Linked DNA regions of Pontibacter akesuensis. The protein of the gene in region 2 interacts with the protein of the main gene of each other region in a pairwise test. Links are inferred from orthologs where the notes say so. Each region holds a gene or a part of one and is shown on either strand. Other genes may lie near its edges.

Region 1 (9,368 bases), 1.8 Mb from region 2 along the record:
CTCTGTACAAGGTAGGAAGTTTAAAGCCCGGCCTGTTTAGAAATTATTAGCCTGCTGCTGTTCAGGTTTAGCCTTTCACAGCATGGTTTCTTATCTTTATGCCCGCTTCATATCCTGTAGCGGGCATAATTTTATATCCGCTTTATAGTGCCTTTCTAATTTGATCCAGAATAAAATCAAAAACCTGAACGAGAACATCCGGCTGCAACTCTTTGTGGTGTTGGTGGGCGTGCTGTTGCTGGTGGGTAAATTTATTGCCTTTATACTTACTAACTCCAATGCCATCCTGACAGATGCGCTTGAGTCTATTATCAACGTGGTGGCAGGGGCGTTTTCGCTCTACAGCCTGGTGCTCTCCCAAACGCCGCGGGATGAGAACCACCCCTACGGGCACGGCAAGATTGAATTTGTGGCCGCCACCCTGGAGGGATCTCTTATCTTGGTGGCTGGCGGGGCCATCATACTAAAGTCCGCGTTCAACCTGGTGAATCCTGTTCCCCTGCAGCAACTGGACATTGGTATTGCTCTGATTGCAGCTTCGGGTCTGATAAACTATGCGGTGGGCATAATGACGGAAAAACGGGGGGTGCGCACTAACTCACTGGTGCTGACAGCTGGCGGGCGGCACCTAAAGACTGATGCCTACTCAACGGCAGGCATTCTTCTGGGCCTGGTGCTGATTTATTTTACTGGTTTGGTGTGGCTGGATAGTGTGGTGGCCATTCTGTTTGGTATCCTGATTGGCTACACGGGCTATCGTATACTTCGCTCCTCCATTGCGGGCATTATGGATGAAGCCGATTACGACCTGCTCAAGCGCATTGTGGAGGTGCTAAACAAGAACCGCCGCGAAAACTGGATTGACATTCACAACCTGCGTGTGATCAAGTATGGCACAACGCTGCACATCGACTGCCACCTGACGGTGCCCTGGTATCTGACGGTGCTGGAATCTCATGATGAGGTGGAGGCGGTGGCGCGCGTGGTGCGTGAGGAGATCGATCCCGGCATCGAGCTTTTTGTGCATACGGACCCCTGCATTGCGCCGTCTTGCACCATCTGTACTAAGGGAGACTGCCAACGTCGCAACTCTACGTTTATGGAGCGTGTGGAATGGGATTTCGATAAAGTAATTGCCGACCGTAAGCACGGTACGTATTGATACCAAAACAACTTCATCATGAACAAGTATAAAGTCGCGGTAATTGGCATTGGGGGAGTGGGCGGCTACTACGGCGGCATACTTGCCCAGCATTTTGCCCATAACGACTCCTGCGAAATCAGTTTTGTGGCCCGTGGTGAGCACAAGTACAAAATTGAGCAGGAAGGCCTAAAGCTTGAACTGGAGGAAGGTACGCTGGTGGTGCATCCGCACAGGGTAGTAGAGGCGCCGCAGGATCTGGGCGAGCAGGACCTGATCATTTTCTGCGTGAAGAGCTATAGCCTGGAACAGGTTTGCGCGCAGCTAGACTCAAGTATAACTTCAAATACGCTACTGCTTCCGCTGCTGAATGGTATAGAAGGTATAGATTATCTGCAGGAGCGCTTTCCAGAGGCAAAAACGCTTTGGGGCTGTGTGTACATAGTTGCCAGCAAAGCAGAACCGGGTGTAGTGAAAGTGCAGGGCAAGTATAACCGCCTGGTGTGGGGCCATCCAAACCTTCCTGCCGAACAGCTGCAGCGCCTGCAGAATTTGTTTCAGGAGGCGGGAATTAACAACGAGCTTTATACCGATGCTGAAACAAAAGTTTGGGAGAAATTCTCCTTTATATCACCTGTTGCGAGCCTCTCGTCCCTTACCGACAAAACGATGGGGGAACTGATGGGGCAGGAGCACCTGAGCAGCCAGTTACAGCAACTGATGGAGGAGCTGAAAAAAGTAGCTGAAGCTAAGGGTATCAAACTGCCGCAGGAGTTGGTGGCGCAAAACCTGGAAGTGGTGCGCAAGCTGCCTCAGGAGGCAACATCCTCTATGCAGCGCGATTTCAGGTCCGGCAACCAAACAGAGCTTGAAAATTTAACAGGCTATATTGTAAGAGAGGGGAAAGAATATGGCGTGGAGACACCACTATATTCGGGACTCTACCAGGAGCTTAAGGCAAAGACCGTATAATTTCCTAAGCTGGCGAAGGCTGTAAATCAAAAGCGGGACAGCAATTAATGCTGTCCCGCTTTTTTTATTCTGAAGTATTAACCGGCATACTCCAACTTCTGGTTTTTAATGCGATTAGCTTTGATGAGGGTGACGATGAGTAGCATGAGCGCTACGCCGATACCTGTGGGATATGCAATATCTGTTGAGAGGCTAAAACCCTCCGGCGCCACCAGGATGTATGACACCACCACCACTGTCATGAACGTTGCCGGTACTAAGCTTACCCAATAAAACTTGTGCTCGTTTATCAGGTAAACTGTTACCGTCCAGAGCACAATAGTGGCCAGTGTTTGGTTTGTCCAGGCAAAATAGCGCCATACAATCCCAAAATCAATCAATGTCAGGCCAAAACCCACCACGAACAGCGGTAAACTGATCAGCAACCTGTTCAATATCTTGCTCTGGTTTGATTTAGTAAAATCCGCTACAATTAGTCGTGCACTGCGGAAGGCGGTATCGCCGGAGGTGATGGGAGCAGCCACCACGCCTAGTAGCGCCAGAACACCGCCAATCTTGCCCAGCATCGTATTGGAAATGACATTCACCACATAAGCGGCGTTCCCCTGCTGTGCCACCATCGTGTCGTTCAATTCGCGGATGCCGCCAAAGAAGCTCATACTTACTGCCGCCCAAATCAGGGCCAACACGCCTTCGGTAATCATGGCGCCGTAGAAAATGCTGCGGCCCTGTTTCTCGTTCGTCATGCAGCGGGCCATCATCGGCGATTGCGAGGCATGAAACCCTGAAATAGCGCCACAGGCAATGGTTACGAACAGCATCGGGAATAAAGGGAAACTCTCTGGATGGGTGCGCATGTTCGTCAGGCTCGCCATCGTTAACTCCGGAATTACATAATCACCTTTAAAAAGAACAATCATTAACCCGAACGCCATAAACAACAGCGCCACCCCGAACAGCGGATACAGTTTGCCGATAAGCTTATCGATGGGCAGCACCGTGGACAGGATGTAATACACCAGTATGCACCAAACCCAGGTGGTAACGGTGGCAATATCGCCTGTCATGTCGTTGAGGATTTTGGCCGGGCCCATGATAAAAACTGCCCCCACCATGATCATCAGGATGATGGTGAAAGCCCGCATAAATTGCTTCATGCCATCACCCAAATAGCGGCCGGTGATCTCTGTTATGCTTTCGCCTTTGTGCTTGATGGAGAGCATGCCCGAAAAGTAGTCATGTACGCCACCGGCAAATATTGACCCCAGCACTATCCATAGAAACGCAGACGGCCCCCACATGGCACCCGCTACCGCACCAAAAATCGGCCCCAGGCCGGCAATGTTCAGAAACTGAATCAGGAATATTTTCCATTGCGGCATGGGCAGGTAGTCCACGTCATCGCGCATGGTGACAGCCGGGGTAGGACGATTCGGGTCTACCTCAAAAATCCTTTCCACGAATTTAGAATAAAAGAAATAGCCCAGCAGCAGGGCAATAACAGAGAGGCAGAATGAGATCATAAGCGCGCTGTTAAGGTTAGGGGTCTTAAATACAACGCATTATACGAAAATGAAAGGCTTAATCAAGTATAAGAAGCAGCGATGTTTGCTAAAAAGCTATATACGTAAAGCTATAAGTTAGTTTGAGGTGGTGTTCGCCTGCTGCTTACGAAAGTATGGCAAAGCGTTTGCCGGGCATGGCCTTCACCATTCCTTTAAATTCCAGCCCCAAAAGCACCGAAGCCAAAAGGCTTACAGGCACCTGCGCTTTCCAGCTAAGGTTGTCCATTTGCTCTTCCCTGCTTTGCTGGAGCACCTGCAGTACCTTAATTTCATCCGCTGTGTATTCACTCAGATCAAAGGCAGCATGCTGCTTGCGGGCCTTCGCCTCATCCTGTAAGTCCCAGTTCAGCAGCTCCACCAGGTCCTGCACTGAAGTATAGGCGGCCGCTTTAAGTGATTTGATCAGGTAATTGGTGCCCTCGGAAACGGGAGAGGTAATGTTCCCCGGCACGGCCATTACTTCTTTGTCATAGCTGTGGGCGATGTTGGCGGTGATGAGGGTGCCGCTTTTCAGCGCTGCCTCCACTACAATGGTGCAATCGCTCATACCGGCTATGATGCGGTTGCGGGCCGGGAAGCGGGGAGCGTCGGGGCGGGTGCCAAAAGTATTCTCGGTGAGCAAACCTCCCTGCGTTAGCATGCGCTCAGCATACTTGCGGTGCACGGCGGGGTAAACGGTTTCGGGTCCGGTAGCCATAACGCCAATGGTAGGCAGTCCTGCCTGCAAGGCTGCCCGGTGCGCCACCACATCCACCCCATAGGCAAGGCCGCTCACGATCATGGCATTGTACGGCTTCAGCTCGTCCACAATTCGCTCCGTCACCGTCTGACCATAAGTGGTTATCTGCCTGGTGCCTACCATGCTGATGATGCGGTGATGGTTTAGGTCGGCATTGCCTCGGTAGTAGAGGAGCGTCGGGGCGTCGGGTAAGGTTTTAAGCCTGTTGGGGAATTTAGAGGAAGTATAAAACAAAAGTTGCACGTCGTGCGCAGCAGCCATTTTCAGCTTTTCCTCCGCCTGCAATAAAGCTGTTTTTGAACCAGCGGCGATGTTCTTCAGCAGGGTAGGGCCAACACCCGGAATTTTCTGAAGTTTTCCGGGAGGCGTCTCAAAAACAGCCTGGGCCGAACCGCAGTAACTCACCAACTGGCGCGTGAGCAGCGGTCCTACCCCGGGCAGGCACGTCAGGGCAACTTCATACAGGTTTTGCGTTTCCATCATCCTACCAGAGGCTACGGCAGCGTTAGTCTTTGGTGTTCAGTTGTGCTTTGATGCCCTGCAGAAAAGCCTTCACCTTCTCCAGCGACTCCACCATTTCCATCTTGTCGCGGGTCTGCACCTGCTTGTTCTTCATCATTTCCTTGGCACCCTGAATAGTATAGCCACGCTCTTTCACGAGGTGGTACACCGTGCGCAGGGTTTCGATGTCCTTGGGCGTATATTGGCGGTTGCCCTTCTTGTTTTTCTTGGGGCTCAGGTGCTCAAACTCTGTTTCCCAAAAGCGGATCAGTGAAGGCGCTACATCAAACATGGCGGCTACCTCGCCGATGCTGTAATACTGTTTCTCTATTTCTTTTTCTTTATATGGCATAACGCGTGTTTCTCAAAGTGGCAGAAGCAGCTTAATTTTGGCCCACTTGTTAAGTTTACGGCTAAAAATGCTACTTTTGTCTATTATGTGCTGTACGGCTGGCGCTACTTTCGGGCGTATCCGTTTAGCAAAAATTGAATAATTTTCGCTCTTAAACAACAAGTACAGCACTAAGTATCTAAAGGCTTAAAACTCATACATGAACTCAGCTGAGATAAGACAAAAGTTTCTGGACTTCTTTGCTTCCAAACAGCACCAGATTGTACCTTCCGCCCCGATTGTGGTGAAGGATGACCCTACCCTGATGTTTATCAACTCAGGCATGGCGCCCTTCAAAGATTATTTTCTGGGCAACAAGCCCGCGCCCAACAAGCGCGTGACTGACACCCAGAAATGCCTTCGCGTGAGCGGCAAACACAACGACCTGGAGGAAGTAGGCTATGATACCTACCACCACACCATGTTCGAAATGCTGGGCAACTGGTCGTTTGGGGATTACTTTAAGAAAGATGCGCTGGAATGGTCTTGGGAACTGCTGACGGAAGTATACAAACTGCCAAAAGACAGGCTGTATGTGTCGGTTTTCCAGGGAGACGATTCAGAAAACCTGCCGATGGACCAGGACGCTTTTAACATCTGGAAAGGAATGCTTCCGGAGGATCGTATCCTGATGGGCTCTAAGAAAGACAATTTCTGGGAGATGGGCGATACCGGCCCTTGTGGTCCGTGTTCTGAAATACATGTTGACTTACGCACAGAGGAAGAGCGCGCGCAGGTAGATGGCAAGTCGCTGGTGAACAATGACCACCCGCAGGTGGTGGAGATCTGGAATAACGTGTTCATGGAGTTCAACCGCCTGGCAGACGGCTCGCTGGTAAAACTCCCTGCGCAGCACGTGGATACAGGCATGGGCTTTGAGCGTTTGTGCATGGCCATCCAGGGCAAAAGATCGAACTACGACACGGACGTATTCCAGCCACTCATCCACTTTGTTGCACAGGAGGCTGGGGTGACGTATGGTGAAGATGAGAAAAAGGACATTGCCATTCGCGTCATGTCCGATCATATCCGTGCGATTGCCTTCACCATTGCTGACGGCCAGTTGCCATCTAATAACAAGGCAGGTTATGTAATCCGGCGTATTTTGCGCCGTGCTGTCCGCTACGGCTTTACCTTCCTGAACTTTAAGAAACCGTTCCTGTACCGCCTGGCCGAAGTGTTGGCAGACCAGATGGCACACGTATTCCCGGAACTGAAGCAGCAGCTTGGTTTTGTGCAGCGCGTGATTGAGGAAGAGGAAAACGCGTTCCTGCGCACGTTGGACAATGGCCTGAAGCGCCTGGATGCACTGGAGGACACGTTCAAGCAGAACAACAACACCATCGACGGTAAAACTGCTTTCGAATTGTATGATACCTTCGGCTTCCCGCTGGACCTGACTGCCCTTATTGCACGCGAAAAAGGATTGAAAGTGGATGAGGGCGGCTTTGGCAAGGAGATGGAGCAGCAGAAAAACCGCTCCCGCAACGCCTCGGCCACCGAGCAGAGTGATTGGGTTATACTTCAGCCGGACGTAGTAAACGAATTCATCGGCTACGACTGCGACACCTCTGAGGCTCATATTGTGCGGTACCGCCAAGTAAAGGCTAAAAATAAGAATGAGTACCACCTGGTACTGGATAAAACACCTTTTTACGCCGAAAGCGGTGGACAAGTGGGAGATTCGGGTTACCTGATTTCAGATAGTGAGCAGGTAGAAGTGCTGGACACTAAAAAGGAGAACGATCTTATCCTGCACATCACTTCAAAACTTCCGAAAAACGTGGAGGCTGGCTTCAGAGCCGAGATAGCGGCCGAGCGCCGTAACTTCATCCGCAAAAACCACTCTGCCACACACTTGCTGCACGCTGCCCTGCGCACAGTGCTGGGAGAACATGTGCAGCAGCGGGGCTCCTTGGTGAACGAAAAGGTATTGCGTTTTGACTTCTCGCACTTCGCAAAGATTGATGATGCAGAACTTCGTCAGATAGAGCATATCGTGAATGAGCGCGTTCGCCAGGCAATTCCTTTGGACGAGCGACGCAATGTACCGATCGATGAAGCCAAAAACATGGGCGCTACGGCTCTTTTTGGGGAGAAGTATGGCGACTTTGTACGTGTGATCACCTTTGGCAGCGATTATTCGGTAGAGCTTTGCGGTGGCACGCACGTGCACAACACCGGCAACATAGGCTATTTCAAGATTATTTCTGAAAGCTCCGTGGCAGCTGGTGTTCGACGGGTAGAGGCGGTGACAGCCACTGCCGCAGAAGATTATATGCAGCAGCAACTGAACGAGCTGAACGCAGTGCGCGAGGTGCTGAACACGCAAAGCAATGTATCGGGTGCTGTGCAGAAAATGCAGGAGGACCTGAAAGCGATTCAGAAGCAGGTGGAGCAGTTCGAGCTGAAGCAGCTAACCGGCATGAAAGACGCGCTGGCGCAGCAAGCTGTTAAGTTAGACGGCGTAAACCTGATTGCCCAGCGTGTGGAGCTAAGTTCGGCTGATTACATGAAGAAGCTGGCCTTTGACTTGCGCCAGGTGGTGGACAACCTGGTGCTCATACTTGCTGCCGAAATTGACGGGAAGCCACAGATTGCTGTAATGCTATCGGACAACCTGGTGCAGAACAAGAACCTGAACGCAAGCACCATGGTACGCGAGCTGGCTAAAGAGATAAAAGGCGGCGGTGGCGGTCAGCCCTTTTATGCAACTGCCGGGGGGAAAGATGCTGCTGGACTGGATGCTGTAACGGCCAAAGCGCAGGACATGGTCGCCTCGATGATTAGTAAATAGTTTTAAATGATTAATGGTTAATTAATAATGAATGATGTTGAATGGGTTATTTGATCATCCAGCATCATTCATTAATCATTATAAAGAAATGGATAAAGCAATAAGAGATAAGTATCAGGCTATAATTGGTTTAGAGGTGCACGCACAGCTGCTCACGGACAGCAAAGCGTATTCTTCTGACTCAACGGAGTATGGCATGTTGCCCAACACAAACCTGAGCGAAATTACCCTGGCGCACCCGGGTACACTGCCGCGCGTTAACAAGCGTGTGGTAGAGATGGCGGTTAAAATGGGACTTGCCACCAACTGCGACATCACCAGGTATAACGTGTATGCCCGCAAGAATTATTTTTATCCCGATCTTCCGAAAGGCTACCAGATCACACAGGATAAGACTCCGATCTGCACCAACGGTCATTTGGTAACAAAGGATGCTGCCGGAAATGATAAGCGCATTGGCATTACCCGCATCCACATGGAGGAAGACGCCGGTAAATCAATGCACTTGGCAGGCGAAACTGAGACACTCGTTGACTTTAACCGTGCTGGTGTTCCCTTGATTGAGATCGTTTCTGACCCGGATATAAGGGATTCAGAAGAAGCTTATAACTATCTGGTGGAGATTAAGCGATTGGTGCGCTACCTCGATATCTGCGATGGTAACATGGAGGAAGGCTCGCTGCGCTGTGATGCTAACGTGTCGGTGATGCTGAAAGGCTCTTCGCTTTGGGGAACTAAGGTGGAGGTGAAGAACATGAACTCGTTCCGCAACGTGCAGCGTGCGATCGAGCACGAGATCGAGCGCCAGATCATGGTGCTGGAGAATGGCGGAAAGGTAGACGGTGAAACGCGTAACTTCGATGCCAATACCGGTTCCACCACAGCCATGCGCTCCAAGGAAACGCTGAACGATTACCGCTACTTCCCTGAGCCTGACCTGCCTGCCCTGATTATTGAGCAGGAGTGGCTGGAAGGTGTAAAAGCTGCCATGCCTAGCTTGCCTCAGGAGCTGTACAACCGTTTTGTTACCGAACTCGGCTTGCCAGAGTATGATGCCGCCGTACTGACAGACGCAAAAGAAATTGCTTTATACTTTGAGGAGCTGACAAAGCACACAAAAAATTACAAAGCAGCCTCTAACTGGGTGATGGGTCAGGTTAAATCCTACATGAACGAGCTGCAGCTGCACATCAAGGACTTCCCGCTGAAGCCGGAACAAATTGCGCAACTTATCGCTTTAGTAGATGAGAACAAGGTGAGCC
Region 2 (9,288 bases):
TCCTTATCCAGGCGGTGGCAGGCCTGCAGGTCCGGGTTGTACTGGCGGGCAATCTTCAGCAGGTTCGTGGAGTTTGGTGTGCGGTCTTCCAGCGTCGCCAGGAAGGGCGGCTTGTTCACCACCACGTAATCGTCATTCTCAAATATGATCAGGTCTTCGAAAACCGGGTATTTCATGTGTTGCTATACTTTGTTCCGGCACAGCGCAACCGCTACTGTGCATCCTGCAAAGATACGCAATTTTCGCTTGTCATGGCTTGGATGAGCGGGAGCAATGAGGGAGCGGCTACTTTGCCTTCTGTAACTTAAAGCGGAGGGTGGTTCCTCTGTTGAGCTCACTCTTTACGGCAATAAACGAACGGTGGGCCTCTATTATGTGCTTGCAGATAGCCAGCCCCAGGCCAGTGCTGGACGTATCGCGGGCGCGGCTCTTATCAATGCGGTAAAAGCGCTCGAAGATGCGGTTGATGTGCTCCAGGGCAATGCCCTTGCCATCGTCCTTTACTGTGATGGTATACTTGCGCCTGCCCTCGTCAAACGTGATCCAGATGTTGCCGCCCTTTCGTCCATACTTGATAGCATTGTCGATCAGGTTAACGAACACCTGCCGGATGCGGTTCGGGTCGGCGTATAGCATGATCTTCTCATCAGGGGCCACCTCTACATGCAGCGTAATCTCGTGCGCACTCGCCTTTTGCTCCAACTGCTCTGCCACCTCGCGTACCAGTTGGGCCGCATCAAAATTGCGCCGGGCCATCTTCACCACGCCTTTCTCAAACTGCGAGATGCTGATCAGGTCCTGCACCAGTATGTCAAGGCCGTCGAGGCTTTTGGCGGCTTTCTGCAAAAACTTGTCGCGCACGTTGGGGTCGTCCATGGCGCCATCAAGCAAGGTATGGATAAAGCCTTGGGCAGCGAAGATGGGCGTCTTGAGCTCATGTGACACATCTGCCAGGAACTCGCGACGCATTACCTGCAGCCGCTTCAGCTCGTCAATCTCCTGCTGCTTACGCTCGGCAATCAGAAAAATGTCTTCTTTGATTTTTCTGAGCGGGTCGGCCGAGAAGGTAGACTTGGTTTCCACTTTCTTGAAATCCTGCCGCTTTATCTTCTCCAGGCTGGAGTACACGTTTTTCACCTCGCGGAACACCAGCGCCTCATATGAAAAGTAGATGAGCAGAAAGCAGCAGATAAACACAATAATAAGCGCCACCAGCAACCCCTGCGAAGAGAAGGAGCTAGCCAGCGCCAGAAAGGCAGTAAGCACCAAAGCCACCGCCAGGGCAGTCAGAACGGCAAGTGTGCGGGAGTTAAAGTTCATGGTAACAAGCCACAGGTATCAGCACATGAAGATACAAGTTTTAGCTGTGCGATGGGAAGGTGAGAAAAAAATAAAGCAGCATGAATAGCCGCCAAAGGGCGGTTTCAGGCTGCATAAGCAAAAGGTATTGTACTTTGGGTTAGTCGGTGTTGAACTTATAACCCACGCCTTTGATGGTTTTGATGTTGTCTTCGCCAATCTTCTCGCGCACCTTGCGGATGTGCACATCCACTGTCCGGGCGATAACATACACATCGCTGCCCCATACGTTGTTCAGCAGTTCTTCGCGGGTGTATACTTTGTTGGGCGTGGTGGCCAGGAACGAAAGCAGCTCGAACTCCTTTTTTGGGAGCGTAATCTTGGCCTCGCCCTTGTACACGGCAAAGCTGGTGCGGTCTATGCGCAGGTCGCCAACTTCTATTACCTGCTCTTTCTCCTCTTCTTGCGCATCGCGGCGGGTAAAGGCGGCCAGGCGGCTTAGGAGTGCGCGGGGCTTTATGGGCTTGTTGATGAAATCGTCGGCGCCGGCCTCGAAGGCGGCCACCTCGGAGAACTCCTCGGAGCGGGCTGTCAGAAAGATGATGTGCGTGGTGCGGAACTCGCTCATTTCGCGCAGTTGGCGGCAGGCGGCTATGCCGTCCATCACCGGCATCATCACGTCCATCAAAATCACATCCGGCTTGGACTGTACGGCCACGTCAATCGCTTTCTTGCCATTATCGGCAGTGGTCACATCGTAGCCCTCCCGGACCAGGTTGTAATGCAGCAGCTCTACGATATCCGGATCGTCGTCTACTACCAGTATTTTGTAGTGTGATGTGGTTTGCACGGTTCAAAGGGATTAGGGTTTGTTAAAGGCACGGGCAGCATTCGGGCTGTTCTCCATACAACAGTTTGAGCGGCCTTGCGGCCTGCTGCACTACCAGTTTTCCTATACAAATATACCCTAAGCTACAGCAATTACTGTAGCTTCATCAAATCATAATATTTTCTTAACATTTGGGCGACTGCTCTTGCCCGGTGCGGCATAAAAAAGCCAGCCCTTTGGAGAGGCTGGCTTGCTGTTAGTTTCGTGCGATCATGAGTTTGTTTTTGAGATTCTTATATTCGTAGAGGTTTACTTTTACTGACCCTACAAACATCTCTGCCTGTATCATCACCGGTATCTTGTTCTTGTCATCCGACAAGTACACCGTGATGGCGTTCTCTCCGTTAAACATCTCATTCTTCGGCATGCGGGGCACCAGTTTGATTGCTTTTATGTCACCAGCTTTGGTGGATACAGTTTCGCGGCCCCTGTACTCAACCACCATGTCGAAGTTTTCTTCGTCGAAGAAGCCCTTCACTTTGGTTTTGTCACCGATCTCCATTTTATCATAATCCAGGGTGCGGAGGTAGTAGAAACCACTCACAATGTCCTGCACATTTTCTGCCACCTTAAAGGTCTTCTTTTCCACGTCCTTCGAGCGCTTCTTCTTTTCCATGTGCGCTTTGTTGCGGAAATGGTCAAAGTCCACGGTTTCGCGCTTGCGGTAGTTGCCCTCCTCTATGTTGCGGAAAGAGCGCTGAGGCACAATGGCCGCCGTGTCGATGTACGACTGCCAGGTGTCGCGTATGCGAATGGTCAGGTCAAAAAAGCTGTTCGTTTTTCCATACACTGTCGCCTTGTAACACATTCTGTCGTTTATGCGGTGCAGGGTAGGGGATATATCAATCACGGCCTCGGCCGCCGTTATTGGTCCGTAGTGTACTTTATACTTCAATACCTCGCCGGTGCCAAAACTTTCGTTCGGTACCTGACGCATCCTGTCTTTGGTGGCAAAGCCAAAGATCACAAGTGTAAGTATGAGGAATACAGGCAAAAACTTCTTCATAATTCAGCCTCTTTAGTGGGGTCAGCGTTGTTTTTACTACCTAAACAAGTTTTATACCAAGAGTTTCTCAAACCGTAAATTATAAAATTTGCCAGCGCTAATCAATTCATTTACAATAAAAAAAGGTGCTGCACATGAGGCAGCACCTTTTAATTACTTCAGGTTCGGGAATAAAGTTCACTCGGCAGCGGCAGTAGCTGCGGCGGCATCATCCAGTGCTGCGGCTACTTTCTCCGGATCACCTTTCACGATGGCTCTGATTTTTTCCTCTATTTCCTCGCTTAGTTCCGGGTTGTCCAGCAATATCTGCTTCACACCGTCGCGTCCCTGGCCCAGCTTGTCGCCGTTGTAGGAGAACCAGGAGCCGGACTTGTTCACGATGCCCAATTCTACGCCAAGGTCAAGGATCTCACCAACCTTGGAGATGCCCTCGCCATACATGATGTCGAATTCTACTACTTTGAACGGAGGCGCCACTTTGTTCTTCACTACCTTCACACGGGTACGGTTACCGGTAATGTTATCTGCGCTCTCCTTAATCTGGCCGATACGACGGATATCCAGACGAACGGAAGCGTAGAATTTAAGGGCGTTACCACCAGTGGTTGTTTCCGGGTTACCGAACATCACACCGATCTTCTCACGAAGCTGGTTGATAAAGATACAGGTACAGCCCGTTTTGTTGATGGTACCCGTCAGCTTACGCAGTGCCTGAGACATCAAACGTGCCTGCAGACCCATTTTGCTGTCACCCATGTCGCCTTCCAATTCGCCTTTCGGTACCAGGGCGGCAACAGAATCAATCACAATAATGTCTATAGCACCGGAACGGATCAGGTGGTCAGCAATCTCCAGTGCCTGCTCCCCGTTGTCGGGCTGTGATATCAATAAGTTTTCAGTGTCAATGCCAAGCTTCTGCGCGTAGGCTCTGTCGAATGCGTGCTCGGCGTCGATGAAGGCAGCCATGCCGCCTTTTTTCTGAGCCTCAGCAATGCAGTGCAAAGTAAGTGTGGTTTTACCTGATGATTCAGGGCCATAGATCTCTACGACACGGCCACGCGGCAAACCGCCGATTCCCAACGCAATATCCAGGCCCAGCGAACCAGTGGAGATAGCCGGAATATCTTCTACCTTGTTGTCGCTCAACTTCATTACGGTACCTTTGCCGTATGTCTTGTCGAGCTTGTCCATGGTCAGCTGCAAGGCCTTCAGTTTTTCGTTGCTTATGCTCATTTGTGTTTTGTTGATTTGCTTTATATTGAAGGTGAAATTACAAATTCGACACCAATCTACAAAATAGTTTGCAAGTAATTTGCTAATTATTTTAGTTGCTTTGCGGCGTCTGGTTATAACACATGCCAGCTGCTTTTTGTGCCATCTGTCTCTAACTTTATGCGCTATTCCACGCTTTTATTTCTCTTGATTTTCTTGATAGTAAGTCCTTTTGCCAAGGCGCAGCTGAACAATAGTGCTTTGCTGCAGCAAGTGCCTGTTCAGGAGCAAAATGCTAACCAGATTAGGATTGGCGTCAGCGCGCTTGGCTTCCTTAAGAACAACGAGTACTTCAACAAAATTGCAGACGGCTACACTTTATTTGGCTACCAGCTTCACCCGAAGATCAGTTACCAGCCCACCGGAAACGTGAAGGTAGAGGCGGGCGTGCTGCTTTGGAAAGACTTCGGCGCATCGGGCTACGAAGACATCGCTCCGACCTTTACTATAAAGGTGCAGCAGGAGAATTGGGCGCTGCTGTTCGGCACGCTGGAGGGCAACCTGAACCATGGCTACATAGAACCGCTCTATGATTTTGAGCGCCTGCTCACAAACCGCCTGGAGAACGGCATACAGTTCAAGCGCAACACACGCGGCCTGCGCCTTGATGCCTGGGTAGACTGGGCCAACATGCTGTATGAAGGCGAAAACGATCAGGAACTGGTGAATGGGGGAGCTGTCGCCAATTTTCTGCTGCTGGGGCTGGAGGGCCGCGGCAACCTGGCCGACAGTTTATACTTAAGGCTGCCGGTTCAGTTTACGGCTCAGCACAAAGGGGGCCAGATAGATATATCGGACCTGCCGCTAACCACCGTGGCAAACGCTGCCATTGGGCTGGAGCTGGAAAAGAAGTATACCCAGGGCCTGTTGCACCGGCTGTACACCAGCAACTACGTTGTTGGCTTTAAAGATTTCTCGAACGAGTTTCAGTTGCCATACCAGGAGGGCTATGGTTTATACTTGAATGTTGGGGCGGATACGAAGTACCAGGACGTAATGCTGAGCTACTGGTGCGGCGACGGCTATATTACTGAGCTTGGAGGGCAGCTGTACCAGTCCGCTTCCACCACCTTCAGGTATCCGGAGTACCTGCAGGAAGAACGGGAACTGCTCATAGTTCGATTTATGAATGATATTGCGCTGCTGGAGAACCTTAGCCTGACACTGCGCCTGGAGCCCTTACTGGACCTGAACGATACGAAACTGGAATTCTCCTCTGGCTTTTACCTTAACTTCAACACAGATTTTTTTCTGGCGAAGCCGAGGCGGTAAAGGATAGTAAGGGTTAAGCAATAACCCACCCTTGCCCCTCCGTGGAGGGGAACAGCCAGCACGGGTATAAAGTTAATCTCTACGGGTTTGGTATCTGTTTGCAGTCTTACAAGGGAGTCTAAATCTTTAACTTCCCCACTACTAACGACACATCAGATAGAAGAACTCCCCTCCTTGGAGGGGTAGGGGTGGTTTTACACTAGTGGATATATAGTACGCAGACAGATAATCCACTTCATACTTCCCAATTCAGAGGTCAACCACCCAAAATCACTTAAACTACGGCAGTGGAGTTTTGTGCATGCCGCTGCTGCAGCTCCTCGAAATCAGAACGGGTAAGGCCGTAGTAGCTTAAGTCAACGAGTTCCTCGGAATCGGCGCCGCGGTAATCATTGCGCAGCACCCCCTCTTTCAGAAAACCGCAGCTTTCAGCCAGTGTGCCGTAGCTCTCGTTGGCGCTGGTGCAGCGCAGGTACAGCTTGTTCATACCAAGGGAGTTGAAGGCAAACCGCAGTGCCTCCCCCAGCGCCTCCTGGGCCAGATCGTGGGTGGCAGGCCACGCGGTAAAATATAAACCCACCTCAGCTTTGGGAACAGAACGGTCCAGGTTCTTCAGGGCGATGTCGCCAATGTAGGCCTTGTCTTCCTTCCGCCAAACGCCAAAATCGAAGGTTCTGCGGTTCTCCCATTCAGAGCGCAGTTGGCGCACCTGAGAGCGGGCATCATCCAGCACACGAACGCGCGCCAGCCGGCCCGAAAAAGCAGGATCAAGTGAGGTTAGGTTCTCTTGTAGCAGCCTTATAAAATCGTGCTCATCACCGTCCTGGTAAGGGCGAAGGGATAGATTTGTGGTTTCCAGCTGCCCGTCCGGAGCATCGGACAAGGTGTTGTACAGATAGCTCATGGGAATATAGTAAGTGGTGATGGTGCTGAGAAAGGTGGCTAGATTTTGTCATACGCTAACCACTAAAAAACGTGCCGCCGCATTACCGGTTTTGCATGCGCATTAACTCCTCTCATTTCGCTGCCGTTAAATAGTAGCAGTAATAAGATAGTCAAAATTCAAGATCAAACCAACATGGGAAACAGACTAGAAGGAAAAGTAGCCATCGTGACGGGCGGTGGATCAGGTATAGGCGAAGCCATCAGCAAAAAGTTCGCTAAAGAAGGAGCCAGGGTAGTAGTGGCGGGATTGCACGAAGACCCTGTGGAGGATGTGGTGAGCGGTATTCAGGCGGCAGGCGGCACGGCCGTTCCATTTAAAGGCGACCTGTCTTCGCTGGCGATTGCCCAAAGCTGTGTGGAGCTGGCCGTAAAGGAATACGGAAAGCTGGACATCCTGATTAACAATGCCGGGACTTTCCCGGAGACAAACATGCTGCCGGATTTTTCGGAGGAGGCGTTCGATTACCTGCTGAAGAACAACATCAAGACAACTTTTGCCATGAGCAAGGCCGCGCTGCCGGAGCTCCAGAAGACAAAAGGCAACATTGTAACGGCTGGCTCTGAGTCGGGTGTGCTGGGCATTGCGCAGAATGCGCCCTATGGCGGCACCAAGGGCTTTAACCATGCCTTCACCAAAGGGCTTGCCGCAGAGCAGGCGCAGACCGGCGTGCGGTGCAACATTGTGGCCCCCGGCCCCATAGATACCGGCTGGACGCACAAGGAAACCGGCCCAATGGATAAGCAGATGGAGAAGATGGTGACACAGGGCACCTTGATGGGCCGCCGGGGAACGCCCGAGGAAGTAGCCAATGTGTACCTGTTCTTGGCGTCAGACGAGGCCTCTTATGTGACCGGAGCCGTGTGGCCGGTAGATGGCGGTACACTCATTGCCAAAGGCCCTGCCGGTGACCAGGCAGCAGCAAGTATGCAAAAGCAACCGGAAGGCCACCTGAACCTGGAGCATTCCAAAGACAGCCATACTTCAGTGCGGAAGTAACTTTTACTTCGTGGCGGGCAAAACTTGCAGAATTTGTGCTTCAAGAAGCAGGTAAATATAAGTCATCTGTCATCTCGACGATAGGAGAGATCTATCTGGAATTCTGAAAAGATCTCTCCTGACGTCGAGATGACAGGTATGTGAAAAGGATAACTTGTGAGCGACTGGGGTTGCTATACTTGCTTCGTAGCAGACAAGACGCTCGCAGGAGCTGCGCACGCTGCGAGGTCTACGAACAAGTATAAAACAGCAAAGCCGCTGCCTTTCTATAAGGCAGCGGCTTTGCTGTTTTATACTTCTAGCTGTACTTCTACTATGCGTTCAGGAACGGATAACTGAAGTGTTTCGGGCTATGTAGGTTCTGCTGGATCATCATCACATCCAGCGTATGGGCTGTTTCCTTGAAGTACTCCAGGCGGCGGTATAGCATTTCCTTCTGCAGCACAACGCCTGTTGCGGTTTTCATGAAGGCTTTTTTGTCTTCCAGCACGCGTTGCATCACCTCGTTTACCTGCTCCTCGTGCTGGGCGTACCACTGCTGGAAATCATACAAACGGGCAAGGCCAACTGCCGGAGACTGAAAATCCAGGCCGTGCAGGCGCAGCACATGGGCCAGCAGATCAATCTCCAGCGGAATGGAGGTGTTGTATGGCATAGAACGCACTTCCAGCTTGCTGTTCAGTGCGCCGGCTACCACAGCCAGGTTGTCTTTAAAGCGAAAGAAAATTGCAGCCGCTTCCATATTGTATAAGCTAATGTGAGAAACTCAATTGAGATGCAAAATTACATCAAATTAGTGAATTTTGAATGATTGACTTCTGAATAACTGAATAGGTGATTTTTAATTGAGTGAATATTGCTTGTCATCCTGAAAGGATCTTGGTGGCAAGACACAATGGCTTTCGAACCGAACCACTAAGATCTTTACAAGATGACAGCAGCTGAATTATTCACTCATTCAAAATTCAGTTATTCATAATTCGTTAAAGAAGCTCCTGGATCAGTTGCTCCACGGATACGCCTTCGGCTTCGGCTTTGAAGTTGCGCACGATGCGGTGGCGCAGTATTGGTAGTGCAACTGCTTGTACGTCCTCAATATCGGGGCTATACTTGCCGTTTAGGATGGCGTTGCACTTGGCGCCTACAATCAGGTGCTGCGAGGCTCTTGGGCCCGCTCCCCACTCTAGGAACTGGTTTGCCTGGTTAGAAGCCCGTGGCATATTAGGGCGGGTCTTGTGCACCAACTGCACGGCATACTCCACCACGTTGTCTACCACCGGCACGCGGCGCACCAGTTGCTGAAAAGCAAGAATGTCGTCGGCGTGTAGGATGCGTTGCAGTTGATTGACCGCTACGCCCGTGGTGTTCTTCACAATCTGCAGCTCCGATTCGTAACTCGGGTAGCCGAGCGTAATATTGAACATAAAGCGGTCTAGCTGCGCCTCTGGCAGCGGGTACGTGCCTTCCTGCTCGATTGGGTTTTGGGTGGCCAGCACAAAGAAGGGCTCGGGCAACCGGTAGCGATGTCCGGCTACCGTCACGGCGTGCTCCTGCATGGCTTCCAGCAGGGCCGCCTGAGTTTTAGGCGGTGTCCTGTTAATCTCATCG

Evidence for each region.
Region 1: the proteins of recA (region 2) and dprA interact in binary tests that used the Bacillus subtilis proteins (3 or more experiments, as listed by UniProt). The link is inferred for Pontibacter akesuensis from one-to-one orthologs.

The regions. Positions count from the first base shown.
Region 1 is NZ_CP014766.1:4,342,351-4,351,718, forward strand. Bases 2,842-5,765 are described here. They hold dprA (DNA-processing protein DprA), read right to left. Parts: upstream 4,901-5,765; coding sequence 3,782-4,900; downstream 2,842-3,781. Other genes in these bases: A0W33_RS18440 (carbon starvation CstA family protein), read right to left, coding at 2,842-3,636; A0W33_RS18450 (MerR family transcriptional regulator), read right to left, coding at 4,923-5,270; alaS (alanine--tRNA ligase), read left to right, coding at 5,470-5,765. In the rest of the region: A0W33_RS18430 (cation diffusion facilitator family transporter), read left to right, coding at 161-1,162; A0W33_RS18435 (ketopantoate reductase family protein), read left to right, coding at 1,181-2,113; more of A0W33_RS18440, read right to left, coding at 2,191-2,841; more of alaS, read left to right, coding at 5,766-8,106; Asp-tRNA(Asn)/Glu-tRNA(Gln) amidotransferase subunit GatB, read left to right, coding at 8,195-9,368. UniProt on the Bacillus subtilis protein: Protein that helps load RecA onto ssDNA during transformation. Binds cooperatively to circular ssDNA, is able to bridge different segments of DNA. Favors the loading of RecA onto SsbA- or SsbB-coated ssDNA and formation of RecA-DNA filaments.
Region 2 is NZ_CP014766.1:2,571,917-2,581,204, forward strand. What follows is about bases 2,400-5,243. They hold recA (recombinase RecA), read right to left. Parts: upstream 4,428-5,243; coding sequence 3,372-4,427; downstream 2,400-3,371. Other genes in these bases: A0W33_RS11065 (DUF3108 domain-containing protein), read right to left, coding at 2,400-3,194; A0W33_RS11075 (hypothetical protein), read left to right, coding at 4,623-5,243. In the rest of the region: A0W33_RS11050 (RluA family pseudouridine synthase), read right to left, coding at 1-176; A0W33_RS11055 (sensor histidine kinase), read right to left, coding at 286-1,320; A0W33_RS11060 (response regulator transcription factor), read right to left, coding at 1,460-2,149; more of A0W33_RS11065, read right to left, coding at 2,385-2,399; more of A0W33_RS11075, read left to right, coding at 5,244-5,738; A0W33_RS11080 (GNAT family N-acetyltransferase), read right to left, coding at 6,013-6,642; A0W33_RS11085 (SDR family NAD(P)-dependent oxidoreductase), read left to right, coding at 6,817-7,680; A0W33_RS11090 (hypothetical protein), read right to left, coding at 7,994-8,422; A0W33_RS11095 (AAA family ATPase), read right to left, coding at 8,664-9,288. UniProt on the Bacillus subtilis protein: Multifunctional protein involved in homologous recombination, DNA repair and competence.